Regions from separate parts of the Virgibacillus sp. DJP39 genome, predicted to be linked through region 2. Evidence: a T-box and tRNA genes for the amino acid it is inferred to sense, from the RefSeq annotation. Region 2 holds a T-box; the other holds one or more tRNA genes.

Region 1 (16,801 bases), on a different contig from region 2:
TATAAGCTGCTGCTAAATCTCTCCTTGGGCTCAGGCCTAAAGAGGCACCGTAATAACCAATTCCGATTGCATTCAGAGCAGTAGTATGAAACATCATAAGTTTATCCGAAAAAGGTGCTACTTTTGAACGTGTTGGTTGTGAATCCCAAGTCATTGGTGATGGTAAATTGTCGTTATTCAAAAACTTGGTAAATACTGCACTGTGATGCTTGGAGATTTCAGCCCCTCTGACCATATACTTTCGAACATCTTTTGAACCTGCCACTTGTGAAAACCCTGTTAGAAGAGAATTCCCAAGTGCATTTCGTTGCAAATTGAAAAATAAATTTGATATTTCAATTGTTGTAAGTGGCCTCTCTTCCCCAATCCACCCAGCCAAAAAATGTTGTTTATGAACAAATTCAGCTTGTTCAGGATAGGAAACATACGGGGGACGGACCATAATTCCCTTTTTTAACATTAAATCCGATGACCGGTTATAAAGTTCAGCAGAAGAATAGAGACAGGACGTATAAAAATCGCGAATATCTTTTCTTGTAGAATTAGGTAAGGCAATACTGTATGTATTGAGCCCCATGGTACCCATATTTGTCATATAGAAAAGAACAAAACTATCAGAAAAGAGTCTTGGTGCATTTACATTGACATCCTGCTTTGAAAACCCTACTGGAATGGGATGTTGTTCAGCATTAAGCGTTTCTTCAATTACCCTTATGTGATCCTTTGCCAACTCTAAACCGTAGTCTAAGATAGAGGATATTTCTGAGTCTTCTACGGTATTTAGAAAATAGGGAATAACACAAATGCTAAGAGTATCATTTTGATATTGTCCCCATAATGAAGCTAACTCAGAAGAGGTTAGTTTTGGATTATGATTGTTTTCCATTCTTTCACCACCAAATATAGATTTAAAATTAGTGTTCCCAAAATACGCTAAGAATATTAGTGTTAGTGGACAAGGCTTTTGAAATTAGAAATCCAGTGTTAGTATAGGAAAGATGTAGATTTAAACATACTTTTTCTAAACCACTTATGAAAGGAAAGAAATATGCATACTTCAACGGAGTTTTCTTTTAATAGAGTATTGATGGACGGAATAAGTGACATGTTATTTGTAATTAGAGTGGAAAATGAAACTGAATTGATTTATGATTTTATAAATCGCGCAGCAATGGATGGAACAGGGCTCAGTCAAGAAGTACTGGGTAAAAAAATTGGAGAAGTTTATCCTCAGGAAACCGCATCTTTCTTCTATCAGCACTATACTAAGGTATTGACAAGCAGAAAACCCCACACATTTGAAGATTCTTTTGTCTCTCCTTCAGGTAAAAGATACTACTCTGAAACGAAATTAACTCCTTTGTTTAACGAAATGAACAAATGTACACAGGTAGTAGCAGTGGTCAAGGATATTACGAAGGAAAAATGGACGGAAATTGAGATAGAAAAAGCCTGGTATGAATTAAATGAAAGTAAAAAAAGATATCAATCTTTGTTTGACCATAACAAGGATGTCATTCTTTTATTTGACTTGGATGGCCATATTACGGATGGAAATGCTGCCACACAATCTGTGATGGGATTTCACCCCAAAGCACTGTTGGGATCGACTATGGATTCGCTGGTTGTTAAAGAGGATATAAGTCTTGCGAAAAATATAATTATGAAAGCGGCAAGCGGAGTTACTGAAGATACTAATCTGGCAATATTAAATCAAACAGGTCAACGAATTGAAATACCATTAAAAGTCACACCATTACTAATCGATGATGAAGTAATTGGCATATTTGGTATTGTAAGAGACATAACGGAAACTCTAACTTCATTAAAGAAGCTGGAAGAAAATGAAAAGCGTTTTCGAGTAATAGCAGAACATGCTAATGACTTAATAACATTGCTTGATGATAAAGGTGAAATCATTTATGCTTCACCGTCTTATAAAGATATATTAGGATTTGATCATGAGGAATATGTAGGCAAGTCTTTCTTGCATAATGTTCATCCAGATGATAAAAGCCACCTGGATGAGAAGTTTACAAGTTCTATTAAAAATGGTGACTCATTTACTATCCAGTTAAAACAGGTTAACGATAAGAACGAATATGTTTGGTGCGAAGCGAATGGAACACCTGTATTCGATAATAAGAATAAATTTATACATATGGTAGTACTCACTAGAAATATAAATATACGAAAAGAGTATGAAGCAAAACTAAAACACGTAGCAAACCACGATCCTTTGACAGACTTACCGAATCGACGTTTATTTATGGAGAGTCTGGAGCAAACATTGGAAGACTTTCAAACAAGCAATAATCCGTTTGCTGTAGTTATGATGGATATTGACTACTTTAAGAAAATTAACGATACACTTGGACATGATGTTGGCGACGGAGTGATTGAGGAATTTGGAAGACGAGTAAGCCGTTCAATCCGTACTGATGATATGGTTGCTAGACTAGGTGGCGATGAATTTGCCCTTCTTCTGTCTGATATTGATGCATCCAGCAATGCCATGTCGATTGCTGAGACCATAAAAGTCGCTATGAATAAACCTTGGTTCATAAATGGCAAAAGGCTGGAAGTTACTACTAGTATGGGAATTGCAATGTCCGTGAATGACCGTACAACAACATCCTTTACTATATTAAAAAGTGCGGATATAGCACTTTATGAGGCGAAAAAGTCGGGGAGAGATTCCTACAAAATTCGAGAACTTGTTGACTAAAAGGGAATCTGAATTAAAAAATTAACAAAAACTCAGTTTTTATACTGAGTTTTTGTTTTGGAGTATTTACAGAGAAAAAGGGCTTGAATCTTTTACGATGCAAGTTGGAGCTTATGTAAGCTATTTAACAACGAATCCAGTTCCTGACTGCACCTAATTGTCCTACAGGAAGACAAGCCATCCCTATCTGCCAGCATTAACATTTCATTTCTTTTTTTAACAATTAACAAAACTAATGTTTCCCTATCTAATTCTATCTGTTCAACTAACATTATATTATATTCACCGTCACCTTAGCGTTTTTTCGACACGATAGTTATTATCTCAGACAAATAATCATAAATAAATAGTTTCGACAATAAAAGACAAAAATAGCTAGTAATTTATTACTATAATTATAGATTTGGACATAACTTGCTGTGAAGTTTAGACTATAAAATCTAAGAAATATGTCTTAATTTAGCTCCTTGATATAATTGTTTTTCTTGTAATCTGTTAAATGGAAAAAATTTTGTTGACATGCCAATTGAAAATAATATATAGTTAAAAGTGTTAGTGAATTTCATACGATTCCGTAGCTCAGCCGGGAGAGCGCTTGCTTGACAGGCAAGAGGTCGTTGGTTCGAGCCCAATCGGAGTCATTATGTAAAGATCCGTACTTAATCAGTTGATTTAGTACGGATCTTTTTTTGTTTTTAGCTGTTTTCTAAAAGATTAAAAGATTGTTGTATTTAACACAAAATCTATAAAATGCGAAGTAACTGCTGGTTGTTTTCCGCTACGGACCGTTGCTTTCCGCGGGCACGGCCTCAGCCTCCTCGAGAAAACCACTCTGCGGGGTCTTCAGACTCGTGCTGTTCCCGCTGGAGTCAACGGTCCTCCGCTCCAATCAACTATCGTAATAGTAAGTGAGCCATACAGTACTGTTGAAACATCTTGTAGCGGAGGAAAAACACGAAGACTCCTGCGGGAAAGCGAAGTGTTGAGACCCCGCAGTGAGCGTTTTTTGCGATCGAGGAGGCTCAGCGCAAGCCCGCGGAAAGCGTAGTGATTTTTCCGCAGCGACTGCAGAGCGTCGAAAAAGTTTTCACTACTTCGCAGTTTGTATCAACTGCGAAGATTAAAAAGCAACAAAACTTACGAAAAGAGTCCTTTTTTTATATACAGACCCCGAACTTTTCAATTCATTCAAACATACACTTGAATAACAAAAGGTAAAGATATATACTATATTCAAATGAAGGATTGAATATGTTGGGAGGGATAATGAATGCATAAGAAGGATTTATGTGAAGTTTACTGTCACGATGAGGAAAAGGTAAATTATATTCAAGGAGAGTTACAGAAAGTAGATATATCCAGTATTACCCAATTATTCAAAGTACTTGCTGATGAAAATAGAGCGAAAATTTCTTATGCCCTTTGTCAAAATGATGAATTATGTGTATGTGATGTGGCCAACATTATTGAATCTTCTGTGGCAACGGCATCTCACCATTTGAGAACGCTTCGGAAACAAGGAATTGTGAAGTATCGAAAAGAAGGTAAATTAGCATTTTATTCACTGGACGATGATCATATTAAACAGTTAATCCAGCTTGCATTAGTGCATGAGAAGGAGTTGAAAATCAATGTCTGAAAAAGAAACCGTCACATATCGGGTACAAGGATTGACCTGAGCTAACTGCGCCCAAAAGTTCGAAAAGAACGTACAGCACCTGGATGGTGTTGAAGATGCAAAAGTTAATTTTGGTGCTTCAAAAATCGCGGTTACAGGTAATACTACGATTGAAGAACTTGAAAAGGCAGGTGCCTTTGAAAATCTGAAATTGAGAGATGAGAAAGAAAAGAAACCTGAACAAAAATCGTTTTGGAAACAAAAAGAAAGCATAAAAGTTTATATTTCTACTGCTTTAATTGTAATCAGTTGGTTAGTTGGAATCCAGCTTGGTGATGAAAGTATTATACCTAAGTTGGGCTATGGAGCTGCAATTATAATTGGTGGTTTATCGTTGTTTATAAGAGGTTTTAAAAACCTCATTAGACTTAATTTTGATATGAATACGCTTATGACCATTGCTATATTAGGAGCTGCAATGATTGGCGAATGGGGTGAAGGTGCAACAGTTGTGATCCTGTTTGCTGTAAGTGAAGCATTAGAACGTTTTTCGATGGATAAAGCACGTCAATCAATTGAATCTTTAATGGACATCGCACCACAGGAAGCAATCATTCGTCGGGATGGCGAAGAGATGAAGATTAACGTTGAAGCTATTAAAATTGGTGACATTATGATTGTAAAACCAGGTCAAAAATTAGCAATGGATGGCCTTGTTGTCAAAGGGATATCAACGTTAAATCAAGCAGCAATAACAGGAGAGAGCGTTCCAGTAACAAAAACGATTGATGATGAAGTTTTTGCCGGAACATTGAATGAAGAAGGACTTATGGAAGTAAAAGTAACAAAACGAGTGGAAGATACCACGCTTACGAAAATTATTCATTTGGTGGAAGAAGCACAAGCAGAACGAGCACCATCTCAAGCATTTGTAGATAAGTTCGCGAAGTATTATACACCGGCAATTATTATCATCGCTTTATTTATAGCAACCATCCCGCCTCTATTTGGTGGGGATTGGAGCGATTGGATTTATCAAGGATTAGCAGTGTTAGTAGTCGGTTGCCCATGTGCATTAGTAGTTTCCACGCCAGTTGCGATTGTAACAGCAATCGGGAATGCTGCGAAAAACGGCGTGTTAATTAAAGGTGGAATTTATTTAGAAGAAACAGGGGCGTTGAAGGTTATTGCTTTTGATAAAACCGGAACATTAACAAAAGGTGTACCAGCTGTAACAGATATCGTAACGTATGGCCGAACTGAAGATGAGTTACTGAAGATTACCGCGTCAATTGAAAACGGCTCACAGCACCCACTAGCTTCAGCCATTACGAAAAGGGCTGAAGAGAATGGCTTAACTTATAACGAAATGTCTGTAGAAGATTTCAAATCGATAACTGGAAAAGGTGTCGAAGCAAGAATTGATAACACTTTATATTATGTTGGAAGTCCTTCCCTTTTTGAGGAGTTACATGGAGAAGTTGAAAATGACAAAAGACAGACCATTTCACAGCTACAATCACAAGGGAAAACAGTAATGATTCTGGGAACAGAAAAGGGTATTCTTTCTTTAATTGCTGTCTCTGATGAAGTTAGAAGCTCATCAGAAGAGGTGATTCGTAAGCTACATGAAGCAGGGATTAAAAAAACTGTCATGCTAACAGGTGATAACAAACGAACTGCTGAAGCTATTGGGAAGGAAGTAGGGGTATCTGATATTCAAGCAGATCTGCTGCCAGAAGATAAATTAAATTTCATTAAAAAACTACGATCGAGTCATCAAGGTGTTGCAATGGTAGGAGATGGTGTAAATGATGCTCCAGCACTTGCTGCTTCAACAGTCGGTATTGCCATGGGTGGGGCTGGTACAGACACAGCATTGGAAACAGCTGATATCGCCCTAATGTCTGATGACTTGAGCAAATTGCCATATACAATTAAATTGAGCCGTAAGACGTTGGCAATCATAAAACAAAACATCACTTTCTCTTTAGTAATAAAACTGATCGCCTTGCTACTAGTTATTCCAGGCTGGTTAACATTATGGATCGCGATATTTGCTGATATGGGTGCCACATTACTCGTAACACTAAACAGTTTAAGGCTGTTAAGAGTCAAGGAATAAAAAGTAGTATGTAAAGAGGGATACCAGTTGGGTGTCCCTCTTTTAATTAATTTGGAAACATATATTCATTTGCACTATAACTTTATAATTAGTTAAAATTTGAACCCTTTTCTGCAGTTTCAACACGATGGGCAAGCAATATCCTATGTAGTGTTTTTTCAAACCAATGACCTAAGAAAGCACATACTATTCCCAGGATTAGACCCAGGCATATAGGACTTTCTAAAAAATGAAACAATTTGAGACTGTAAAGAAAAGAAACATGCCAATATATCCCGAAATTCATCCCCACCACGCCACCAAAGAAGAACCCCGTTAAATATGCTTTACTTCTTTTTCCTTTTATTTGCTGGTTACCTGCAATTGCATAATTATAAGCTTGCCACATCGAGAATCCCCAAATAGAAGGATAGAACATTCCCCATTGATAATTCATAACATCATGTGAATTTTTAAAATTGCCATGAAAAGTTTCAAAGATAGAAAGGTTCAAACCTGACAATATGTTCGCCAATAGTTCTGTGAACAGCAAGATAGTCCCTAATAAGATCTGACCATTATAAAATTGGCCGAATCCAGGTAACGCTAAAGACCATAATAGCGAAGCGGTCGGATACTTATATTCGGGGTGAGAGTCTTGAGTAATCATAAAAAAACCTACCTATCCTGGACTATTCTTAATTGATGTTAGTTTCACCTAGTTTCTTCTAATTATTTATATAAACTTATTATAAGGCGACTATTTATATAATAGTGTGAAAAAAGAACTGTTATTGTAAATGTAAACTGAGACTGTTGTGCATAAATCCAGCTAATGGTACCTCCTTAAGTAAACAGTTCGCCAATGGTTTGAGATCCTTAAGGTTCGCGTTTTTGTTATGGTGAGATGAGAATTCTATATCATCAGTTCACTTCAAAAGTCGAAAATGCTACAGTGATACATAGACTAGTTTGTATAAGTGAATAACCTATTTAGGCATTGTTGAGATATACTACTGTGCTTTTGCAACAATGAATTAATGTGCAAAGTTATTTGGATGTTTTTATGTTCTCTCTCAAAATATAGGGAATAATAATAGTAGGACGATAAGGAGGATTGCCTTATGAGGAAACTGGGATACTCTCTATTATTCATAATAATCATTGGTGTGACGGTTGTATTGTTAGAAAATAAAGTGGGAGACGAAGCTACCAAAAATGAAGGATCTGGTTCTGTTTCTGCACCAGAGAATGAGGAGGAAACTCCAGAATCAAGTAAAGACGATGGTTCAAATGGAAAGGGTCTGATAAAAAATATTTTCGGCCTTTCCCAGCATGGAAAAATAATGCAAGCACCATTTGTTGCAGGCAAAACGGAAATTGGAACAGTTCATGATAAATGGGGAGAACCTAAGCAATCAAGTGTATCTTCAAAAGGGATTTATGAAAGTTTTTCTAGCCGCTACGTTACAGTTGCCTATCAAGATAATACAGTTTTCGATGTTCGTTCCTACCATAAGAACCTAGCTAATATTCACTTAAATACAATTAAGAAAGAATTAGGTGAACCAGACAAGGTTCGTTATTATAAAGATAATACACATAATCAAATCATTCTTATATACCAAGTGAATGCACCATTCCAGTTGAAATGGATACTTCCAAAACCAACTGAAAATGAACCAAATCCTGAGGTGCATCATATTTCTGTCAGCACGAAGCTGCATAAGCCACAACAAACGGTTACTGAGATAGTTGAGAAAATGAGTCTAGAAGAAAAAATTGGACAAATGGTGTTTACCGGTATTTCTGGTACTGTACTCACTCAAAAGACGAAAATCCTTATAAACAAATACAATGTAGGTGGGATAATTTTTTATGAGGATAATCTACAAAATCCACAGCAAACTGTTAAACTCCGAAATCAAATTATCGCAGAGAATGCTGAGAAATCTTTGCCTTTGTTCTTAGGTGTTGATCAGGAAGGTGGTCGTATTTCAAGACTGCCTGGCGGTTTAACTGGAATTCCCACAAATAAGAAGATTGGTGCGGTCAATAGCTCCGAATTCTCCTATGACATTGGTTCATTACTTGGAAAAGAGTTAAATGCATTTGGATTCAATCTTGACTTTGCTCCAGTGATTGATGTGAACAGCAATCCAGACAATCCTATAATTGGAAATCGATCATTCGGAAATAACCCTGAAGTCGTAAGTAAGTTAGGGATACAAACCATGAAAGGACTTCAATCGCAACATGTCATTCCCGTTATAAAACACTTCCCCGGGCATGGGGATACGTCAGTTGATTCACATTTACAACTACCAAAAGTTAATAAGAGCCTTGAAGAACTTAATAAACTTGAATTGATACCGTTTAAGAATGCTATTGAAAGCGGGGCAGATATGGTGATGGTTGCTCATATTTTACTGCCACAGATTGACAACCAATATCCTGCTACCATGTCTGAAAAAATCATTTCTGGCCTTTTAAGAAAGCAACTTGATTTCAATGGAGTAGTAATTACAGATGATATAACCATGAACGCTATAACAAATAACTATGGTATTGAGCAAACCGCGGTCCAGTCCGTGAAGGCAGGTAGTGATATTATTTTAGTGGCTCATGGGTATAACAAAGTAGTGTCCGTAATTGATGCCTTGAAAGCTGCTGTAACAACCGGTGAAATATCTGAACAAAGAATTAACACGAGTGTTAGTAGGATTATTGAGTTGAAGCAGAAATACAACATAAATAATAAAAAGATACAGGCAATAGATGTAAACGCACTTAATCAAATTATTGAAAATGTGCTTGACTAGCGAGTACCTTATATTAGTGGACTATCGAAAATACCAATCTTTTTTCTGCTAAGAAAAGAATCCTGTATCCCTGGTTAGTTGATAAACTTTAGCAATTGCAGTCCATACGGTTCAAAGTGCCAGGCACCATAGATTTAATGCCTCGAATTTTCCGCCTGTAATAAATAGTTAAACTTTTTCATATTGATTAAGAAGCACAATTAATAGTTGGTACAAGTTTAGCATTTTTGAAAGGAAGGGGACTTATTATGAAAAATAGAATTGATCCGGAATTGAGAGAGTTGCTTGAACTGTTTCCACCACTTGACTTGGATAATGTTGAAGAAGTTAGAAGATTTAGCGCGGAGAATCTTGCATCCCTTGAAATACCAGTAGATGAATCTGTTGTTATTTTCGACCATTTGGTTCCTGGCCCAGAGGATAATCCTCATGTACGCGTCCGGATTTATGAACCGAAAGAAAAGGATGGGACATCACCAGGTTTATTGTGGATTCATGGTGGTGGTTATGTAATTGGAACTCCTGAAGAAAATGATGTTTTGTGTCAGCGTTTTGTTACAGAAGCCAATTGTGTAGTAGTATCAGTAGACTATCGGCTTGCACCAGAAAGTCCATACCCAGCGGCTTTGGATGATTGCTATTCAGCGCTTAAATGGTTTTCCGAAAATGCGGATAAGTTAGGGGTCGACCCAACTCGAATTGGCGTAGCAGGTGCAAGTGCTGGAGGTGGATTAACAGCTGCTCTGTCTCTACTGACTAGAGATAGAAACGGGCCGAAATTATGTTTTCAAATGCCACTTTATCCAATGATTAATGATCATAATAATACGCCTTCAAGTCAGGAAGTTACCGGAAACATGATTTGGAATCATGATTTAAATGAAAAAGGCTGGAAAATGTATCTGAATGGACAAAATGGTACGAAAAATGTGTCTAAGTACGCGGCACCTGCCCGGGAAAAAGACTTTTCGGGACTACCGTATACGTACACATGTGTAGGGCAATTAGATCCATTTCGCGACGAAACGCTTGATTATGTAACCCGACTTAGTCGAGCAGGAGTTGATGTTGAATTTCATTTATATCCAGGCTGTTATCACGGGTTTGAGGTACTAACACCAGATGCTGCGATCAGTCAGCGGGCATTGACAGAATATGTGAGTGCTGTTAAACATGTGTTGAACCGTGAAGCACCTGTGGAAAGTAAATAGAGTTTCCATACCAACAGTTCTAAAGAGGTTGTTGACAAGCGCATCTACACCTGGCCTTCAATCTCTTTTTGCACTAAAGTTTTCCCATTTAAAGGTTAGCGATAAACCAGGTTTCTAATTATTTAGTGATTTTAATCACAGATGTTAACGAATAAGAAGATTAAACTAGTGGTGTAATGAATGAACATATATGAAAGTTCTATAGATTGAGGAGGAAAATTAATTGAAATTAGCAGGAAAAGTAGCGATTGTTACTGGAGCAGCTTCAGGAATGGGGAAAGCAATATCCGTGCTTTATGCCAAAGAGGGTGCCAAAGTTATTTTAGCTGATTTGAATAGTGAAGGTGCAGAAGCAGTTGTAGACGAGATTGTAAGTAATGGTGGTACAGCTAAAGCAGTAAAAGTAAATGTGGCAGAGCTGACAGATATTGAAACGATGATCGATACAGCAGTAAGTGAGTATGGCACATTGGATATTCTAGTAAATAACGCTGGAATCATGGACTCTATGGAACCTGTTGGTGATATCACGGACGAAAAATGGGATCTCATTTTTGATATCAATACCAAGAGTGTTATGCGGGCAACTCGTAAAGCAATGCCAATTTTCCTGGAAAAAGGAAAAGGGGTTATCATTAATACAGCTTCTACAGGTGGTCTAAATGGTGCGCATGCAGGTGCAGCATATGGAGCATCTAAACATGCAGTGGTTGGTTTAACCAAGAATACTGGATTCATGTATGCAGAAAAAGGGATTCGCTGCAATGCAATAGCACCTGGTGGCGTAGAAACAAATATTGGTTCATCCATTAAAAATATCAATGAGTTTGGAGCAAGTCGTACACAACGTGCACATGCTGTTATGCCGCGTATGGGGCAACCTGAAGAAATAGCAACAGTTGCTTTATTCTTAGCTTCAGATGAATCAAGTTTTGTAAACGGAACAGTTATAACTGCGGATGGTGGTTGGACCGCTGCGTTTTAATTTTTAAAAGTCTAGATTAAAAACAGGCATTGACTTACCGTGGCTAAACTATAATGGTGCGAAGATATAGCTTAAACGAAGCCATCAGCCATTACTGGGTTGGGTGGAACCACGGGTATTGCATACACTCGTCCCTTTTTAGTGATGGGTGTATGTTTTTTTCAATTGTAGAAAGAAATGTGATTCATTAAAACTTGAATTGTTAAATGATATTCTGGCAGGGGATACAGTATAAGTATATGTCAGGGTTAGTATGCTGGAAGCGTTTGTAGGTGGTGCCTGTCATCCAAACAATTCAGAATTGTTTAGGATGACAGGCACCGTGCTATCTCCTTGACCAATGAAATTCGTTTACCTCTGTGTCGGCGAGTTCAAAGGTTGTTCGGTATGGCCGGAAGATAACATTTCTATTTACTGCATATAAATCTTGAGGACTACATAAGAACAAGGCTAATGCTTCCTCATACACATATCTATCTATTTCCTTAGCAACTTCTAGTAGATTTGTTTGATCCGTTTGCGCTACCATTTTTTTAAACAACTGATTAAACGCTGGAAGCTCTGGCCCCACTCGTAATTCCCCATCCGAACCAAAGAATTTCCGATGAAAGAAAGCAGGTGTACCTTCTAAGAACAAGGCGGTTGTACTGGCGAGCATAATATCCCATGCAGGCACTAACTTTTTTTCGGCAACGATTCTTTTCCACTTTATTTCTTCATGGCGCGGAATGATGCTTACATCGACACCGATTGGAAGGGTGTTTTCAATATCCGCTGCAATAAGATAGGCGGCTTGTGCAAATTCAACTGTGGACGTGATTTTCATCCTTCTTCCTTCAGGCCAATGAGAAGCTTGAAAAAGTTCTCTGGCACGATAAGCATCATATTGCCTAGAAGAAAGTTCCTCAGGGTAATCAAATGCCCAAGGAGGTGTCATTGCCGGGACATGTGATGCGAATCCATAAAAACCTTCTTGGATGATTTTTTCCCGTTGGATCGCTAGGTTTAGTGCTAATCTAATATTTTTATCATCAAAACTAACATCTCGTTTAAAACGATTAAACGTTCCCGCAAGAATACGGTTGCTGTTGACGTTTACTAATTTTGCATAGGCAGATGAACTCACCATTTTGGCGTGCTTAGGTGGAACCTGTGTGACGATATCTACCTGTCCTTCCGTTGTGGTACATAAATGTAAGGCGAGGTCAGGAGTAAGTTCATTTCGAAATACGACTCGATCTAATCTAGGGCCTCTAGTTTTATTCCAATAATGTGGATTAGCGTCCAATACAACATACGGTGTACGGTCCTCATCTGTTTTAAGCCATGTAGATGCAAAAGGCTCTTGAATCATTATTGCTTGTATATTATTTATTGAAGAGAAACCACTAGAAAGAATGAATGGTCCAGTACCCCACGGGCCTGGTGCGTCCAACACTCACCAATGTCCTTCAGCGGTACCAAGTTTAGCATAACCAAAACCGAGCTCATTCCAGAAAAGATGATTGGCGTAGTGGTGAGCACGTAATTTTCCTAATGCCAAACCATCTGTCTTGGGAAGGTTATACCTGACAGTGAATGCATCCACTACTTCCAAACCTGTTCCATCCGGTAAATTCAACCAAGTGCCAGGGGGATGTGGGGCGATCCATTGCTTGACCTCATCGTAATTTTGGCTCACGTTTTCTGCGTTAAAAAACTCACCATCATGGTAGACTACTCCTTTACGCAGCTGTAACTCAAGCGTCGTGTCATCCAGCCACTTGTAATCCGTTGCAAGCGATGAAACAATCCGCCCTAAGTGATCAGCCCTTACCGCTTCTTCCATTGTATTGAATAGAATATACAGCCAGTTGAGAGGGGAAGGGTCCACAACATGGATAGTGCCCTCCGTTGAGGGACCTTGAAACGACGATTTACTCATTTTCCAACTCCTTTCCGCATCACCCTACTAATGTTTATTCCTTGTCAGACAAATTTATCACTATGGAACGCGGAGAAAGCTTACCTTGTCCCCGTGTTTACTTGTGCATAGAAGTACGGATAAGTAGTAATAATAGAAGGGTAAGTACATATTTTTTAGGAGTGTTTTTTAATAGTGAACAACAATTCTAATAACCGATTGACCTCAGCGGAGCTTGCAAACCTTTGGACACAATATCAGAACGATACAATGTCGATTTGCATGATTACTCATTTGTTAGAAAACTGTAAAGACAAAGAGATTATCGTCATTTTAAAATCTTCCCTTGATTTGTCAAATTCTCATATCAAAAAATTAAAAGACATGTTTAAAAATGAAAAATTCATAGTTCCAAAAGGATTTACAAAAGAAGATGTGGACAAGGGTGCACCGCGCCTCTTTTCTGACAATCTTATCTTAGTTTATATGCAAGTCATGACCCTACATGGTATGAACAGCTATTCTCTCTGTACGACTACCTCGGTACGTAAGGATCAGAGGAACTACTATGCAACGTGTCTTTCGGAGACTGCAAATCTTTATGATCGTATCCTTGGCCTAATGCTGGAAAAGGGAATTCTAAGTAAACCTCCACATTTGGACGTACCAAAAGAGGTTGAGTTTGTTAACGATCAACACTATTTGACCGGTTGGTTTGGCAAGAAAAGGCCATTAAATTCCATTGAGGTAAGTGGTCTTCACCACAATATGATAAAAACAATTGTAAAGGTTGTGTTGGAAGTAGCATTTAGCCAAGTGGCGCAATCAAAGGAACTAAGAGCCTTTTTACAACGTGGTGCCAAACTTTGTGAAAAACAAATTAAGGATATGGGAGGACTTTTAGCAAAGGATAACCTTCCCTCCCCACCGATGTGGCAGGGAGAGGTAACAGATTCAACGGTGCCTCCCTTCTCGGATAAATTAATGGCGTTCCATACTGTTACGTTAGTTTCTGTTGCCATTGGGTACTATGGAGCGGCACTATCAGTTGCACAAAGACGAGATCTTGCTTTGAAATATACAAAATTAATTGGAGAAATTAGTCTTTATGTAGAAGACGGTGCAAACCTGATGATTAAGAACGGCTGGCTGGAAAAACCCCCGATGTTCCCCGACCGAGATGCTTTGGCAGAGAGCTAAGTGCGGAGCTGCTAAGGTGCCATGCGAATTAGGAAGTCGGATAGCTGCCTAGTACCAATGAAGTTGGGTAATCAATTGAATCTGATATTCTTCCTGCTAATAGGGACATATTAGATAATATCCAGGATATCGCAATGGATTCAAAGTTGTTAAGGTGACTATTAATTATGCTTCAAATGAATGCTATGTTTCTCTACAACCAATTGTATTGGAACTTCAGGAAATCAAGGTAGAAAGCTATTTGGAAAAACAAGAAGCGCACGGTTGGCGTGCTATTCAAAAGATGAATTAAAAAAACTGTAATCTACTATTAGGTATTGACTTACCGTTGCTAATCCTATATATTAAATTAAATTATAACCACGCGACGATAAGGACAAAAATTTCTTTTAACAGGTTACAGAGAGGGAAGTCACTGCTGGAAGCTTCCCAACGCTGAAAAGAACCTTACCACCTTGGAGCAGTATTGGTGAACAACTAGTAGTCAATACCGGGTATGCTACGATACAGCACAATGAAGTCATCACTTGTTAGGTTAAGTGATGAGAAGTTGGGTGGAACCACGAGATTACACACTCGTCCCTTTTGGTTAGGGATGGAGTGTGTTTTTTTATTTGTAAAATTTAATAATAAAAAAGTGAAGATAAGGACACGAGTAATTCTTAAGAGGCATACAGAGAAGGGAGTCATGGCTGGAAGCTCCCTAACAAAGAAAATTACTTACCACCTTGGAGCAGTGATGGGGAAAATGAAAGTATCCAAACCGTAAAAAGCGACGATATAGCTTAAACGAAGCCATCAGCCGTTCTGGTGTTGGGAAGTTGGGTGGAACCACGGGTCTTACATACACTCGTCCCTTTTTAGGGATGGGTGTGTTTTTTTGTTTGAATTATAAAATAGGAGTGTTGAAACATGAGTCAGAAGGAAATTAACATTCGGTTCCCGGATGGTAGCGAAAAGAAGTTTGCCCAAGGTATATCCTTAGAAGAAATTGCTCAGTCGATTAGCCCAAGCTTAAGAAAAAAATCAGTAGCCGGTCAGGTTAATGGAGTAATGTATGATCTTAAGCGGTCTATTAAAGAAGACGCAACAATTGAATTGTATGATCTCCATTCGACAGCAGGGATGGAAATCATGCGTCATACAACTGCACATGTAACAGCCCAAGCTGTAATGCGCATATACGGAGATGTTCATTTAGGAATTGGACCAGTAATCGAAAATGGATTCTATTATGACTTTGATCTAGCGAATAACGTAACAATAGACGAACTAGGCATAATCGAAAAAGAAATGAACAAGATTATCTCTGAAAATCTCGACATTAAGCGGCAGGAAATAACACGTGATGAGGCTTGTGAGATTTTTGCCAATGATCCATTAAAACTTGAATTGTTAACTGATATTCCGGTGGGGGATACTGTATCGGTCTATCGTCAGGGTGAGTACATTGACTTATGCCGTGGACCACATTTGCCATCAACTCGATTTATTAAAGCATTTAAATTAACACATGTTTCAGGAGCCTATTGGCGCGGTGACAGCAATAATAAAATGCTGCAGCGCATATATGGTGTGGCATTTGCATCAAAGGAAGATATGGAAGACTATTTTCACTTTGTTGACGAAGCACAAAAAAGGAATCACCGTAAACTGGGAAATGAGCTGGAATTATTTATGTTCTCTGAGGAAGCACCCGGCATGCCGTTTTATTTACCAAATGGGCAAATTGTTCGTAATGAGCTGGAGACTTTCCTAAGGGAGCTACACCATTTAAATGATTACAAAGAAGTTAGAACACCAATTATGATGAATCAGCGCATGTGGGAACAATCTGGACACTGGGACCATTATAAAGAAAATATGTACTTCTCTGAAGTGGACGATCAGAGATTTGCACTTAAACCAATGAACTGTCCAGGTCATATGCTTATTTTCAAGGATAAACGCCACTCCTACCGTGACCTACCAATCCGGATGGCAGAATTTGGCCAGGTTCACCGTCATGAATTCAGTGGTGCACTAAATGGTATGCTTAGAGTTCGTACTTTTTGCCAGGACGATGCCCATATCTTTGTGCGACAAGATCAAATAGCGAACGAAATTAAGCTTGCTTTAAAAATTGTGGATGATGTTTACCGTACATTTGGCTTTAACTATGATATTGAACTTTCAACACGGCCGGATGAATATATGGGAGAAGAAGCATTATGGGACGAAGCGGAAGGGT
Region 2 (16,801 bases):
ACTATGGTAGTGAAATTGCAGCTGTTATCGTCGAGCCTGTTTCAGGAAATATGGGTGTAGTCCCTCCTCAGGATGACTTTCTGCAGGGGTTAAGGTCAATCACACAAGATTATGGAACAATCCTTATTTTTGACGAGGTAATGACTGGCTTTCGTGTTGGTTACGAATGTGCACAGGGATATTTTGGGGTGATTCCTGATATGACCTGTTTAGGCAAAGTTATCGGTGGTGGACTACCAGTTGGAGCATATGGTGGTAAGCGTGAAATCATGGAGCATGTTGCTCCATCTGGCCCTATCTATCAAGCTGGAACATTGTCTGGTAATCCCCTTGCTATGACTGCAGGATATGAGACATTAAATGCATTAACAGAAGAAAGCTATACTAAAATGAATGAAAAAGTCGATCAGTTAGTTGCTGGGTTTGAACAGGCTGCAATTGATTTTGATATTCCACTACAAATAAATCGTGCTGGCTCTATGGTAGGCGTTTTCTTTACCAATGAACCTGTACAGGATTTTGATAGTGCCAAAAAATCAAATTTAGATTATTTTGCACAGTATTATCGTGCAATGATTGAAGCAGGTATCTTTCTGCCCCCTTCTCAATTCGAAGGTTTATTTTTATCGACAGCGCATACAGATGAAGATATAGAGAATACAATCAATGCAATAAGACAAGCTTTCTCTCAAATAAACAAATAAAGATTAGGCATGCTATCAATTAATTTTGATAGCATGCTTTTTTGTTGTTTGGACTATAGATTTCAAAGATTGTGACTAACTAGACACCTAAACAGCCACGTCCAACGCAGGAGTCCAGGACGTATTAGTACCGATAAAGTCACAGTACGGGGCGTTTTTATGGGCTCGCATAAAAGGGCGCTTGCGCTTTTGTTCTTAGGTATAAAATCTTAAAATCATATAATGCAAACTGAAATCATATAGTGATATAAACAATATGTTTATTTTTAGTATTGGGAAGGAGGAAATAATTTGGCGCAAGAAAATGCAGTGTTTAGCTTTGAGCTTAATGAATCACTTTACTTTGAACGGGGACAGGAAGTTGCAGAAGTTATTAGTATAGCACTTGAACCTGAGATATCTATTCAGCCATTTAATGATTATATATCTATTAGAGGAGTAATTGAATTAAAAGGGGAATACCAAAGAGTTAATGATGGTGATGAGAGAAATAATGATCCTATTTCAGATGAATATCCTGCCCGTCGATATGTAGAGCAGGTATTTGAATCGGAGAGGGGAGAAACATCCTTTTCTCATCGTTTCCCCGTAGAAATATCTGTTCCAACTTATCGCGTAAATGATATGGATGATGTAACAGTGTCTATTGACTACTTTGATTATGAGATTCCTGAGCAAAACCAACTCAGGTTAACATCAATCATTGCCATTCAGGGGATAAATGATGTTATAGAGACAAAAACGGACACTGAATCAGTAGAGCAAAATCAAGAAGAAGTTTTTACATTGAAAGATAATTACGAAGATACATTTCGTTTTGACGTAAAGGAAGAGGTAGAAGCTAACCAAGCACAAAAACCTGAAGAGAGCTATGAACAGGAAGAAATAGATACAAGTGTTCAGGAATTAGCGCAAACACGTGAAACGTATATGCCACGCGATGAATATTTGAATGATGAAGAATTAGATGAAGAAGTACCCGAAAGGATACCTAAGTCATCTGTAAAACCCTCAGAGGATAAAGAGAAAGACGAAGAGGAAGAAAAAGGTGAAAAGATTGATTACTTGTCTAATATGTTTAGGCAGGACGAAGAAAGATATTCTAAAATGAAATTATGTATCGTACAGGATAATGATACCATTGACACCATTGCGGAGAGATATCAGGTAAATCCACTTCAAATTTCTAAACAAAATAAGTTGGACGAAGATACAATAACTGAAGGACAGTTACTTTATATCCCCGTAAATTCAAGCAAGTAAAAGGCACTAAATCTGTAATATTAGATAAAAGTTAAATAATTGTTTATTTTGCAAGGCGGTTCTTTAAGATTATTGACAAAGTCTATAATCTGCGACGTGACTAAACGTGACGGTTGATTCCATGGTCACGACGGGTGATATTTCTGGATAACGGTTGATTCCATGGGCACGAGTGGCCACCCGAGGAAAGAGACTGGCCGTAGCGGAAATCAACACAACAGCTACGTCGCACTTTTCATCAACTGCGAGGGTTAAGGAGCAACAAAACTTTACAAAAGAGTCTTTTGCAAACTTAATTTAAAACTTCTATATTTTTGCCCGCATTAAGATCCTAAGTCAGGCCGCTAATTTATAGTGGTTTGACTTAAGACTTATGGGTTAAATTTAATACAAAAAGGTTTGCATGGCTTTTGGAATGTGAGGAGTTCTATGGAAAATTATAATAAAAATACATATGGAAAAAGGCTTTCTATATCAGACATATATCGAAATATTGGAGCTGCACATCATAGTACGTTACAGACTATACCTATCAATAAAGAAAATATTCAAAAAGATTTTAAGAAATATTATGATTCCTGTATTGAATATCAGAAGCGGTTCGAACAATATATAGATGAATTTGAACAGAAGAGATATATGGCGCCGGTTGAGTTGTTAATTTGTACGCATTATCGTGACATAGATTACATAGTAAGAGAATTATTAAATCGTCTAGACCAATTTAATTCGGAGATATTGAAAGTGAGTGAGTGGAGATATTGTCTTTGTTATGGTCAAAATAATATTAAAAATTTGCTAGTAAAAGGAAACCTATACCAAAGCAGTCAGACAGATTATTTTCATGCTAATGCAGTACTTGATATCGTATCAATGATTAAATGCCAGTTATATAACCTGGATTTGGGAACTACGAACCTTTCAGAGTACTTTACTCTATATAGAAAAGAGAACAGTCTCGTTCAGATTGAAAAAGAATTACTTGCTATTTATCTGCTCGATCCTACAGAATACTTCCAAACTGTTGAGGGTTATGCAACCAGAACTACCGACCAATCCATGATGGAGTACATAATGGTATTAAAACGTAACCAACGATTTTTACTCCAGATGGTTGACTGGTCCAGAAATAACTTAAATTTGGAAAGTAATGACGATACAGATTAAATCCATTCCAAGTAGAAAGCAACAAAAACACCTATTAAAATACCTAACAAAAAGACATCAAAAGTAGTTGGAATAAACAGTGTGCGTATTAGTTGAAAAATCACAATCGGTAATGTCACTTTTTCTATAACAATAATGCAATTTCTCGCCCATGGTGGCATCTTATACCTATAATATCTAGCCATAATGCTGTCACGCCCTTCACAAATAAAATTATTTTTATTATAATATGTATAAACACCTTGTTTTTGTGCAAAGTATAGTAATATTAGTTGATTTTTTAGCCGGAAATAGGTAGTATGATAAATAATAAACTGAAAAACAAAAGGCAATGATTGGGAAGAGTACAAGGTAATACCTTAAGAGAGGGAAATACAAGCTGAGAATTTCCCAGGTCTATTTACTTGGAATGTCGCCCATGATGCTACTTCTTTGAAATTTATTTGGTAGAAGAAGTCGGATTAGATCCGTTACAAATGATGAGTGTGCATGTTTATTTTTAGCCTGCAAACGAAGGTGGTACCACGGAAGCAATCTTTTCGTCCTTTATAGGATGGAGGGATTTTTTTGTGTTTCATGGAATTATTTTTTATAAAAAGACGGGTATCGCATTGCTAGCATTACTAGTTTGAGGAGGAAAAATTATGTCAGACAAACAAAAAAATGAATTACCTTCAAAATATAATCCCGAGTCTGTGGAAAAGAACCGTTATCAGTTTTGGTTAGATGGGAAATATTTTGAAGCTACTGGTGATCCTGAAAAAGAACCTTTCACTATCGTAATACCCCCACCAAACGTAACTGGCAAGCTGCACTTGGGTCATGCTTGGGATACTGCTATGCAAGACACTGTTTCAAGAATGAAACGTATGCAAGGGTATGATGTTTTATGGTTACCTGGGATGGACCATGCGGGGATTGCCACGCAGGCTAAGGTGGAAGCGAAGTTAAGGGAGCAAGGTGAATCCCGCTACGACCTTGGCCGCGAAAAATTTATTGAAAAAGTATGGGATTGGAAAGAAGAGTATGCTAGTGTTATTCGCCAACAATGGGAAAAGTTAGGACTAGGTTTAGACTATTCACGCGAACGATTTACAATGGATGAGGGCTTATCTGAAGCTGTTCGTGAAGTATTCGTAAGTCTGTACAATAAAGGATTAATTTATCGTGGAGAATATATCATAAATTGGGATCCAAAAACAAAAACAGCACTATCAGATATTGAAGTTATTCATAAGGAAATACAAGGACATTTTTATCATTTAAGATATCCAATTAAGGATAGTGACCTGTCTATTGAAATTGCAACTACACGACCTGAAACGATGCTTGGTGATACTGCAATTGCAGTACATCCAAAAGATGAACGTTACAAGCATCTAGTAGGTAAAAAGGTTGTTTTGCCAATTGTTGGCCGTGAAATTGAAATAGTTGCTGACGATTATGTTGACCGTGAGTTTGGTTCTGGTGCTGTTAAGATAACACCTGCCCATGATCCGAATGATTTTGAAATTGGAAATAGGCATAATCTTGAGCGTGTATTGGTAATGAATGAAGACGGTTCAATGAATGAAAATGCAGGGAAATATAAAGGCCTTGATCGGTTTGATTGTCGTAAACAAATTGTAAATGATCTAAAAGAACTTGGCGTACTATTTAAAATAGAAGATCATACACATACAGTTGGTCATTCCGAACGAAGCGATGCTGTTGTTGAACCATATTTGTCTACACAATGGTTTGTTAATATGCAGCCGCTTGGAAATGCTTCCGTTGAAATGCAAAAAGGTGATAATAAAGTAAATTTTGTACCGGAACGATTTGAAAATACCTACCTTAATTGGATGGATAATATTAGAGATTGGTGTATCTCCAGGCAATTGTGGTGGGGACATCGAATTCCGGCATGGTATCACAAAGAAACCAATGAACTGTATGTTGGAAAAGAAGCTCCAGCTGACATAGAAAATTGGGAACAGGATGAAGATGTGTTGGATACCTGGTTCTCGTCTGCTTTATGGCCTTTTTCGACAATGGGATGGCCAGATAAAGATTCAGAGGATTTTAAGCGTTATTTCCCAACCGATGTATTGGTTACTGGTTATGATATTATTTTCTTTTGGGTTGCCCGAATGATTTTCCAATCGATTGAATTTACAGAAGAACGTCCATTTAAAGATGTGCTCATGCATGGCTTAATTCGAGATGCGGATGGACGCAAAATGAGTAAATCCCTTGGAAACGGTGTTGATCCGATGGAGGTTATCGATAAATACGGTGCTGATTCACTTCGATACTTTTTATTAACTGGATCTTCTCCAGGTCAGGATCTTCGTTTTTATTGGGAAAAGGTAGAATCAACTTGGAACTTTGCCAATAAAATATGGAATGCATCACGGTTCTGTCTAATGAATATGGAGGAGTTCACTTACGACGACATTGATTTAACAGGTGAAAAATCGGTAGCAGATAAATGGATTTTAACTAGACTTAATGAAACGATTGACCATGTATCTAAAAATACAGCAAAATATGATTTCGGTGAAGCGGGACGTCATTTGTATAATTTTATATGGGATGACTTTTGTGATTGGTATATTGAAATGGCCAAGTTACCATTATATGGTGAAGACGCTGTTAAAAAGAAGACAACCCAATCTATACTTGCTTATGTTCTAGATAATACAATGCGCATGCTGCATCCATTCATGCCTTTCATTACAGAGGAAATCTGGCAACAGCTGCCTCATAAAGGTGAGTCTATTACAATCGCTAGCTGGCCAGAGGTTCGTAAAGATTTTCATGATGAGAAAGCAATGGATGAAATGGAAAAATTAGTTTCAATTATAAAATCTGTACGTAACATTCGTGCTGAAGTAAACACACCAATGTCAAAACAAATTAAACTGCTTATTCAGGCTGAAGACATTACAATCTCTGAACTTGAAGCAAACCGTAGCTATTTAGAGCGTTTTTGTAACACAAGCGAGCTTGTAATTGCTTCGGACATAGAAGTACCAGAAAAAGCTATGTCAGCTGTTGTAACGGGGATAGAATTATTTCTCCCACTTGAGGGTTTAATTGATATTGAAAAAGAACGCCAACGATTAGAAAATGAACTGGAAAAGTGGAATAAGGAAGTTTCGCGGGTTCAAAAGAAACTATCAAACGAAGGATTTGTCAAAAAAGCTCCTGAATCAGTGGTAAATGAAGAAAAAGAGAAGGAACAGGACTATCTAGAAAAGCATGCAAAAGTAAAAGCACGTTTAATGGAGTTAGATAACTAAAAAGAAACGGAATTTCATTTGATGATGAAATTCCGTTTCTTTTTTATTAATGGTACACCAGCATGTTATTAATGTGGTTAATGCCCGCTATTTCTACTATCCAATTTAGATTTGATATGGCTAACATACTTTTCCAGGATATTTACATTACCAACAGCACTTAAGATTCTAGAGCCAACAACATCTTCAATTTCATTAAATAATAATTTGCCACTATTACTAAATAAAAAGTCGATACCAACCATATCAAATTCAAAGTTATTTATTATTTTGTTTATTATTTTTAATTCATCATTGTTCAATTGATACCATTTCGCTGAACCACCAAGTTTAAAATTAGCACGGAAATCTTTTTTGTTTTCTCTGAGAACAGAACCAACTATTTCGTTGCCCACGACAAATACACGTAAATCCTTTCCAAAGGATACATTACATGATTGGAGGATGACTGTATCCGAGGTAAGGTCTGGTAGTTGATTTTGCCAATCCCGCTCATTTTCAATTAGATGAACATTATTCCCCCCATGGCCTGTTGATAGTTTCGCAACAAATGGGTAGTCTAATTTGTAAGAATCGTTCATTTGGCGGCCGTCGACAAAGATAGTGTCTACCATAGGAATGTTTAAGTTATGTACATGATGATGTGTTAATTCTTTGTTATTGCATATTTGTGAGATAGTTGCAGAATTAAACACATTAATTCCCAGCTCTTCAAGATGTAAACTTAAGAAAGGTTCATCGGTTCGCACAACAGCAAAGTCCGGAGGTTCGATCGAAACGTTATTTTTTATGATGCTTCGTTTATTATTTACAATCCCAATTGTAAAATTCTCTCTGTAAAGCAACTCTAATACTATATTTTGTAATTTAGCCTCGTTTATAAACCAATCAATGAATGATTGGTTTTCCAAAGCATCCTTCTTTTTATAAATTAACCAACCTTTATACGTCATAGAATCACCTTATTTAACTAGTTTGTTTTCCAATGATATAATCAACAATATCGTCTGCAACGTTAACGCCTGTGCATTCATACATATTACGAATATGCGCGTTAGAATTAATTTCACAAATAATTGGTTGATTATCTGCTCCGAACAGCAAGTCCACCCCTGCAAAATCGGCATTGATTGCTTTAGTAGCTGCCACTGCAATGTCAACCTCAGTTGTTGATGGTTGATAGGCTTGCATAGTGCCTCCAGCTGTTATATTAGCACGAAAATCATCAGATGCTGTCCTAACCATACCAGCAACTACTTGATCGCCAACAACATGCAAACGAATATCTTTTCCATAACTTGACCCAATAAATTCTTGGAAAATAAACGGTTTATCCTGTATAGATAAAACCGTTTGCTCTAAATCATCCCTGGAATGGACTAAGTAAACCTGCTCACCAAAAGAACCAAATGCTTCTTTTAAAATCATTGGCAATCCCAACACTTTGATAGCAGATTCGCAGACAGAATGATCAATTTCACTATCATTTATAAACATCTTTGGTGCTATTATGGTGTTTGGTATCGGCAAATTTTTAGATGCTAGTGCCTGGTAGGTCAAAATTTTATCATCACTCACACGAATAGAATCAGCGCTATTATAAACCTTTATCCCAATTAATTCTAATTGGTTTGCCAAATAAATATCTTTATCTGCAAAAATAACAAAATCCGGAAGTTGGTTATTAGCTTCAATAATTTCGAGTTTTTGACTAGTTAAGTAAGACAGAAGTTCATTATTTTTCCAAACCTTGGTAAAAACGCCCTTTTTACTTGCTGCTACTTGCAGCCATTCCGTATAATCTAAAAATTTATTGCCTTTTAAATATCCATTGTATACAATCCATCCGGTTATTTTCATTGGGAACACTCCTTTCTCATTCGAATAGTAAAATGATATACTATAGAAAATTAAATGTTTAAAAACTTGAAAGACCTGAGAAGATTCTTTCTTTTTTAACTAATCTATCATTATAAGTAGGTGTGTACATAGTGTTTAACAGTTTTTTGGAAGCAAAAACGTATTTACATGGACGAAAACATTTAGGAATTAAGCCTGGACTAGGTCGAGTGAAAATGTTGCTTCAGGTTCTAGACCATCCTGAAAAAAAAATAAACGGTATCCACGTAGCTGGAACAAATGGAAAGGGTTCAACAATTAATTTCATTAAAAATGCTTTAGTATCCAACAATTATAGGGTCGGTGTATTTGTTTCCCCAAGTGCAGTCGGCTTAAGGGAACATATGTTTATTAATGATACCCCAATAGACCACCATACTTTTGTAGAGTTGTTAAATTTTATGTATCCTGCAATTGTGGATTTGGATGAGCAGGGCGATCATCCTACTGAATTTGAAATAATTACGGTACTCGCCTTATTGTTTTTCGCTGATTCCTGTGATTTTGCATTAATTGAAACAGGAATGGGTGGTAGAGAAGACACAACAAATTGTTTTCATCCACTGCTTTCTATTATAACAAATGTTAGCCTTGATCATGTTAGTTTTCTGGGTAATACAGTAGATAAAATAGCTATACATAAAGCAGGTATTTTAAAATACAAAATACCTGCTATTATTGGTCCAATGTCTGATAAAGCAATGAAAGTAATTCAGGAAATAGCAGAAGCTAACAAAGTAAATCTATCACGATTTGGAAAAGAGTTCAAAATATCTGGTGGAAAAGACAATTATTTCTCTTGGGGAAACCAACTGTATAAGGAATTAGATGTTAGTCTGAAAATGATAGGTAGACACCAGCATACTAATGCTGCTATTGCTATAATGGCAATCGTTAAGCTTATTGAATTAGGGTATTTACTAGATATTGATTCGGCAGTAGGTGGGGTCGAGAATACACGAGTATCAGGCAGATTCGAGTTAATTTATCATAAACCACAAATATTCATTGATGGTGCACATAATGAGTCTGGTGTTCAGGCTTTTGTAGAAACTGTTAATAGTGTAAGTATGCAACAAAAAAAAAAACATGTGATCTTTGCCGCATTTAAAGATAAAGACATAGGGTCTATGTTGAAACTTCTTGAGGAGAATTTTGACAAAGTTATTTTGACTACATTCGATCATCCAAGAGCAGCAAGCATTACAGAATTAAAGAAGTATGCTGATTCTGTTAATTTTGTTATTAGGAAAGATTGGAAACAGGAAATTAATGAGACACTTAACTCATCAAATTTCGAAATAGATTTCTTTGTAACAGGGTCACTTGACTTTATTTTATCTGTTAGAAGTTTTATAGCAAAATAATAACTTATGTGGTATGTTTGTATTGTCAGAAATTTTATAAAAAATAGGCATAAAGTCACAATTAATAATTTTTCTGAAGGGGAGATGTAGTTAACATGGTTTCAAAAAAAAGAATAAATATATTATTAGTTATATGGTCGATACTATGGCCCCTTAGTCTTATAGCTACATATAATTACAATTTTTTAAATGTACAGGGACAACTTACTGATATAGTGTTATTCAGTGTTTTTATGTGTGTTGTTGCATTTTTCCCTTTAATGATTAGCCATTCACCAGTCTTTTTTGTGAATGGAATAAGTATAGCGGTATTCCTATCCTTTGGACTGTTTGTTGAAATAATATTAACACAACTAGCAATTTTACTCGTTTTAGCAAGAATTGGTGTTGGAAAAAAAGAGTATTATCGCTATCCATTGAATTTAACCATGTTTTCAGCGGTGTCCCTAATTGGTGCTTTTACTTTTTGGTTGCTGGGCGGGGATCATCAATCAATTGATTTTACTAGTTTTCAAGACATTGTAGCTATATTTGGCTATGCGATAACAGTATTTGTAGTCAATCAGTTGTTTATAAAGATGAACCATCGTGTTTTTTATAAAAGAAATGTTAAGTTATTTGACAAAGGATTCTTATGGGAAATACAATCCTCATTAATTGTGCTACCAGTTGGTTTCGTTTTATTTGTTTTATATACGGAAATAGGAAGAATTGCGATCTTTTATATGGGGATACCATTTGTCATGATTGCAATTATACTTAAACTTCTTTACTCCTATCAGGAAATTAATCGTTATTTAGAAGAAACAGGTGAAATTGGTCACCAGTTAACAAAAAAGATGGTAGTAAACGAGGTTTATGACGTTTTTATTAGTAAGATTGCTAATCTAGTAACAATGGATTGTGCTTATATTTACATGGTTGTCGATGAACACCTTGAATTAGTAAGATTTACTGATGCCAAAAATGAAATTCAGCCAACACATAGTAGATTGTCTAAGAATGAAGCATTTAGTGGGATGGTATGGGAAGAAAATAAACCCATATTGTATAATAATTCCAAGGAGTGGTCATTTTTAAAAGCCAATAAAATACCGAAAGATATGGAAAGTGTAATATCACTTCCGATAGAAACAAATAACAGTACAATTGGTATTGTAACGTTAGTTTCGAAAGAGAAAAATGCTTTCGGTAAGGTACATCTTCGAATTCTCGATATCCTAACTAATTATTTTGGTGTTGCAATAGAAAATGCAAAAAATTATGAGATAACAAAGCTGAATAGTGAAAAAGATGGTCTTACTAAATTGTATAATTATCGTTATTTTAACAATGCTGTTGAAGAGTACGGATCCAACATTACTAAAAGCAGTATATACTCCTTAATATTGTTGGATTTAGATCACTTTAAACAAGTAAATGACAAATATGGACATGAAGCAGGGAATGAGATTTTACGCTTGTTTGCAGATACATTAACAGAGTTCATTGGTGAAAAAGGATTGGTTGCAAGGTATGGTGGAGAAGAATTTGTAATATCTCTACCACATATAAATCTAACAGAAGCCTGTAAACTGGCAGAGTCGTTAAGAGCCTTGATTGCAGAGACGCCATTTCCCGTGATGAAGCACATTTTTCCACATAATGATGTGGAGTATGTTTCTGTCACTGCTAGTATTGGCGTTTCTGCTTACCCAGATCACTGTGAAACACTAAATGAGCTAATTCGACATGCTGATCGCGCAATGTATCTTGGAGCAAAACAACGTGGTAGAAACAAAGTAGCAGTCTATCAGGAACTACAACCAAATTAAATTACCTTTTTAATACACAAGAAACTAACTTGTGTATTTTTTCTTGGAAACTAAGGCCTTCACCATTAAAGTATGGCGATAAACCAAGTTTCTAAAAAAATTAAAACCTTTTTCTAATAGATAGAAAAGCTTTTCAATACTGCAGTTTTTGTTGAACTGTTTTTAATAGACTATGACAAAACTCCTCTTACTTTTCAGTCTGGCTATGATAGAGTATAGAAAACTTATGAAAGTGGGGGGACAAAGTGAATGATCGCAAAACTATAATCGTATGGATGGACGGGAAGAAAACAAAACTTACTAAAAAGAAAAACGTCCAACATTCCCATATTAATTCTGAGATTGCAGCCGCTAAGGAGACTAATGAAGATGATCAAATCCCTACTTATGTTCGAGAAAACTCATTTGAAACGGAAGAATTTTTTAAAACTAGTACTAGTAAAAGGAAGGGATCCAAAACATATAAACATATATTTACAGCAATTATTTCAGCTATTGTGTTAGGAACAGCTCTCGGAATCTTTATGCTGAATATGTTCACAAATATAGATATAAATTCAGGCCCAGTGGCTGGTAAGATGAATTCATCAACAGATTCTACTAATAATGATGCAGGAAATACGGGTAATGGCACTGTTGTCTCAAAATCGTCTACTTATTCACTCGAAGGATTCAAAGCATTTGTGCTTCAAGCCGGTCTTTTTAATGAAAATTCAAGTGTCACTGCAGTGCAGGATCAATTTAAGCAACCAGGAATTCCAACTATGGTTTGGAAAAAAGGCGAGAAATTTTATCTTTTTGCCACTGTAACTAATACAAAGGATCAGGCAAATGCTATAAAATCCTCATACAAAAACTTAAACCTTGAAACGTATGCTAAAGAATGGTCGGTTAAAAAAGCAGAACTTAAAATTACGGAAGCAGAATACAAATGGCTTCAGGATTTTCACACTTTGTGGAATAAAACACTAGAAAATGTATCAAATAATAAAAAATTCTCCTCGACTGATTGGAATAGCTGGGTTAAAGCCTATCCGGCACAGGGTGAAAAAACACGTGAATTTTACGAAGCTATTAAAAAACTTGATCCGAAAATTGGAGAAATTAGTCAAAATACCGCCCCGGTTACATTATTAAAGTTACTGAGAAATTACGAAAATTTGATAGTAAACTAAAAATAATCGTTCCAAATCTTTTCGTCAAGCTATGTCTTTTCCTTTTTGTCAGAAAAACTTATGCTCAAATCACATTTTTGTTTAAGAAGAAAATGCTATTATTGCCCAAATAACCATTCATTAATTGAATCTTACTTGTTTGCATGAAACTGGATATTCTCGCTATGATATTTTTACTCAAAGGGGGAAAAGTTATGACAATGCCGACAATAATGATTAAGGATGTGCCTAAAGAAGATCGCCCAAGGGAACGCTTGTTGAAGCTTGGGTCTGGTCATTTATCTAACCAGGAGTTATTGGCGATATTACTTGGGACCGGGACCAAGGAAGAATCTGTAATGACATTATCTCAACGAATACTAATGCATTTTGAAGGATTAAAACTATTGAAGGATGCGACGATTGAAGAGTTAACTGCTATAAGAGGTATAGGTGAAGCTAAAGGAGTTTTAATTCTTTCCGCAATTGAAATTGGTAAAAGGATGAATCAATACAAGCCTAATGACCGATACGTAATTCGATCCCCAGAAGATGGAGCAGATTATGTTATGGAGGAGATGCGAAATTTAAATCAAGAACACTTTGTTGTATTATTTTTAAACACAAAAAACCAAATTATTCATAATCAAACCATTTTTATCGGAAGTCTAAATGCATCAATTGTTCATCCAAGAGAAGTTTATCGTGAAGCTGTTAAACGTTCCGCTGCATCTATAATCTGTGCACACAATCACCCATCTGGTGACCCCACCCCTTCCCAAGAAGATATTCATGTAACCCGTCGTTTAGTTGAATCAGGAAAAATGATTGGTATCGAATTGCTTGATCATTTAATTATTGGTGATAGGAAATTTGTATCACTTAAAGAAAAAGGATACTTATAACACTATCTATTTTTACGTTTTTTTCGTATAATTATTATTAGGAAACAATTCAGCGCCATTTTTCAATTGCTATTGAAATTGGCGCTTATTATGATTACGAATAAACATGTGGAAATTTGCTTACTATTTTACCGATCAAAATGCACGTTATATTATGTTGTTCACGTTGCATAAACCACTTTTAATCGATATAGTAAACCTACATATTACAAACGAATAGTGAGAATTGGAAAGGGAGATCTCTTTGGGTATATTTGATTTTTCGCAAGATTTAGGAATAGATTTAGGAACTGCTAATAGCCTTGTCTTTGTAAAAGGAAAAGGTGTGGTTGTTCGTGAGCCATCAGTCGTTGCTAAAAACATTGAAACAGGGCAGGTACAGGCAGTTGGAAGTTCAGCACGGAATATGATCGGTAGAACACCTGGTAATATTTCTGTTATCCGTCCAATGAAAGACGGGGTTATTGCAGATTACGAGACAACCGCTATAATGATGAAATATTATATAAAGAAAGCTATGCGTAACCGTTCTATTTTCGCAAAAAAACCTAATGTAATGATATGTGTCCCATCTGGTATAACAATGGTTGAAGAACGTGCTGTTATTGATGCAACAAAACAAGCGGGCGCTAGGGATGCATTTCCAATTGCAGAACCTTTTGCAGCGGCAATTGGAGCAGGACTTCCAGTTTGGGAACCAACTGGCAGTATGATTGTTGATATTGGTGGTGGAACTACAGAGGTTGCTGTTATATCTTTAGGCGGGATTGTTACGAGTCAATCAATTCGTGTTGCAGGAGACAAAATGGATGAAGCTATAATTTCTTATATTAAGAAAAATTACAACCTTATGATTGGTGAAAGAACAGCAGAGTCGATAAAAATGGATATAGGCAGCGCTAGTGAAGTTGCTGATAACGTTGAAATGGAAATACGTGGGCGGGATTTGTTAACTGGTTTACCAAAAACCATTACAATTACTGCAAATGAAATTGCCTCTTCGTTAAAAGATATAGTAGACGCGATCATTGAGTCAGTTAAGAATACATTAGAAAAAACACCTCCAGAACTGGCAGCAGATATTATGGATCGTGGGATTGTTCTCTCAGGTGGGGGTTCTCTTTTGAAGAATTTAGATACTGTTTTAAGTGATGAGACAAAAATGCCTGTATTTGTAACAGATGATCCACTAGATAGTGTTGCAATCGGCACAGGTAAATCTTTAGAATACATTCAGCATTTTCGATCCCATCCGAATGTATCTTCTCGTCCAACTGTCGATTAAGAAGTAGGTGTAATTAATGCTGTTTTTCAGAAAAAAACGATTGTTTATTATTTTAATTGGAATTATTGTTCTGGTAGTGTTAATCGGATTCTCCCTAAAGGGCAGAGACGAATTAACTACTCCAGAGCAATTTATAAAGGACACAGTTGGATGGGCTCAAAGTGTTGTTCACACTCCAGTTAATTTTGTAACAAATATTTTCACTAATATTGATGATTTGAAGGATACGTACAAAGAAAACGAATTACTCAAAGAGAAGCTAGCACAGTACAGAAGCTTGATTTATGAAGTTCAGGAAATTAAAGAAGACAATGAAAAACTAAGAGAAACACTGGATAAAACTGAAAGTATTCGCGATTTCAATCCAATACAGGCAACCGTTATATCCCGAACCCCCGAGCGTTGGGTTGAACAGGTAACGATAAATAAAGGGAAACTAGATGGAGTTAGTGCCAATATGGCTGTAATTACAAGCGCCGGTATGGTTGGTAAAATACAAACTCCGTCAAAAACCTCCTCAACTGTCAAATTGTTGACTGGATTTGATCAATTCAACCGTATTTCTGCAACTATATCTCGAGAAAAAGGAAATGATATTTTCGGATTAATTGAAGAATACAACGAAGAAACTAATTCATTACTGTTTAAGATAATTGAAGAATCTGAGTCAGATTTAAATAAAGGTGAGCTGGTGGTATCTTCAGGTATGGGCGGGGTATTCCCGGCAGGATTAGTAATAGGAACAGTTAAAGAAGTTGTTCCGGATCAGTATGGATTAACGAGAACTGCATTGGTTAAACCCGCAGCAAATATGTATGAAATTAATAACTTGATTGTGGTCGATCGCACAATTGCCGAGAAGGATAAGACAGAAGAGGTACAGGAGGATAAACAATAATGAAACGTTTATACCTCCCACTTATTCTGTTTGTCTTTGTTATACTAGAAGGTGTAGCTATAGAATTGTTACCCTCTGACCTTGTTATGAATAATTTACTTATTATCCCACATTGGGTGTTTGTCTTTTTGTTATACATGGCAATATTTTATGATAGTGACCATACATATTTTTCTGTACTGTATGGCGCGATTTTTGGTATGTTAATTGATATAGTCTACACAGGAGTTTTAGGTGTTTATATGTTTGCATATGCATTTACAATTTATCTTTTGCATGGTATTAGTAAATTTGTACATGGAAATATACATGTAACTATTTTATTGGGTATAATTGGTATTATGTTTGCTGATTTTATAATTTATTTAATATTTTCAGTAGTTGGATTAACAGATATGGTTCTAGCGAATTACCTGCTTTACCGAATGGTACCAACAATACTAGCAAATTTATTGCTGTTAATAGTTTTATATCCTATTATTAAAAATCGTTTAATCAAATGGCAGGATGACCAAATATCTAAAACTAATTAACCACAATTTACAAGTCTATTATTATTATTTGCTCAAAAATGCTTTGAGATTATTGAGGTGAAATTACATGCAAGAAAAAAAACAATTAATTACTATAAAGGGTACAAGAGACGGGCTTACCCTGTTTATAGAAGACTCTTGCTCTTACGATGAAGCATACTATGACTTGAGTGAAAAATTATCAATAAATAGACCACAAAAAGATGAACCTGTTGTCCCAGTAAGTGTTAAACTTGGGAACCGCTACTTGGAACAGACTGAATTGAATCAGTTAACAGAATTAATCAGTAATGGAAACCACTTCACCGTAGAATCGATTGAGTCCAATGTGGTGTCTCGCCAGGATGCGTTATCATGGATGGAAGATAGTGAAATAAAAACATTAAACCGTATAGTTAGATCTGGACAAGTAGTAGAAGTAAGGGGTGATTTACTACTGATTGGTGATGTAAACCCTGGTGGTAGGGTCGTATCTACTGGGAACATTTATGTGATGGGCAGTTTACAAGGGATTGCCCACGCTGG

Evidence for each region. A T-box is a leader RNA that pairs with one kind of tRNA and senses whether it is charged. The one in region 2 lies ahead of ACOI1D_RS00450 (valine--tRNA ligase), so its partner is inferred to be a tRNA-Val.
Region 1: it encodes a tRNA-Val, which carries the amino acid that the T-box ahead of ACOI1D_RS00450 (valine--tRNA ligase) is inferred to sense. The anticodon was not compared.

What each region holds. Positions count from the first base shown of each region.
Region 1 is NZ_JBMERP010000036.1:15,949-32,749, reverse strand. It holds gene ACOI1D_RS12635 (DUF3231 family protein) at 1-886, opposite strand, end outside; gene ACOI1D_RS12630 (PAS domain S-box protein) at 1,088-2,728, shown strand; gene ACOI1D_RS12625 (Spo0E family sporulation regulatory protein-aspartic acid phosphatase) at 2,821-3,000, opposite strand; tRNA gene ACOI1D_RS12620 (tRNA-Val) at 3,297-3,369, shown strand; gene ACOI1D_RS12615 (ArsR/SmtB family transcription factor) at 3,999-4,367, shown strand; gene ACOI1D_RS12610 (heavy metal translocating P-type ATPase) at 4,360-6,471, shown strand; gene ACOI1D_RS12605 (hypothetical protein) at 6,560-7,120, opposite strand; gene nagZ (beta-N-acetylhexosaminidase) at 7,575-9,272, shown strand; gene ACOI1D_RS12595 (alpha/beta hydrolase) at 9,521-10,483, shown strand; gene ACOI1D_RS12590 (SDR family oxidoreductase) at 10,707-11,468, shown strand; gene ACOI1D_RS12585 (ABC transporter substrate-binding protein) at 11,794-12,822, opposite strand; gene ACOI1D_RS12580 (ABC transporter substrate-binding protein) at 12,907-13,341, opposite strand; gene ACOI1D_RS12575 (DUF3231 family protein) at 13,567-14,571, shown strand; gene ACOI1D_RS12570 (hypothetical protein) at 14,726-14,863, shown strand; gene thrS (threonine--tRNA ligase) at 15,484-16,801, shown strand, end outside.
Region 2 is NZ_JBMERP010000001.1:90,065-106,865, forward strand. It holds gene hemL (glutamate-1-semialdehyde 2,1-aminomutase) at 1-704, shown strand, start outside; gene spoVID (stage VI sporulation protein D) at 996-1,967, shown strand; gene ACOI1D_RS00440 (hypothetical protein) at 2,397-3,134, shown strand; gene ACOI1D_RS00445 (hypothetical protein) at 3,131-3,319, opposite strand; T-box leader at 3,457-3,684, shown strand; gene ACOI1D_RS00450 (valine--tRNA ligase) at 3,779-6,421, shown strand; gene ACOI1D_RS00455 (ATP-grasp domain-containing protein) at 6,499-7,374, opposite strand; gene ACOI1D_RS00460 (ATP-grasp domain-containing protein) at 7,388-8,281, opposite strand; gene ACOI1D_RS00465 (bifunctional folylpolyglutamate synthase/dihydrofolate synthase) at 8,413-9,687, shown strand; gene ACOI1D_RS00470 (sensor domain-containing diguanylate cyclase) at 9,975-11,501, shown strand; gene ACOI1D_RS00475 (hypothetical protein) at 11,747-12,676, shown strand; gene radC (RadC family protein) at 12,871-13,560, shown strand; gene ACOI1D_RS00485 (rod shape-determining protein) at 13,805-14,845, shown strand; gene mreC (rod shape-determining protein MreC) at 14,862-15,743, shown strand; gene mreD (rod shape-determining protein MreD) at 15,743-16,276, shown strand; gene minC (septum site-determining protein MinC) at 16,344-16,801, shown strand, end outside.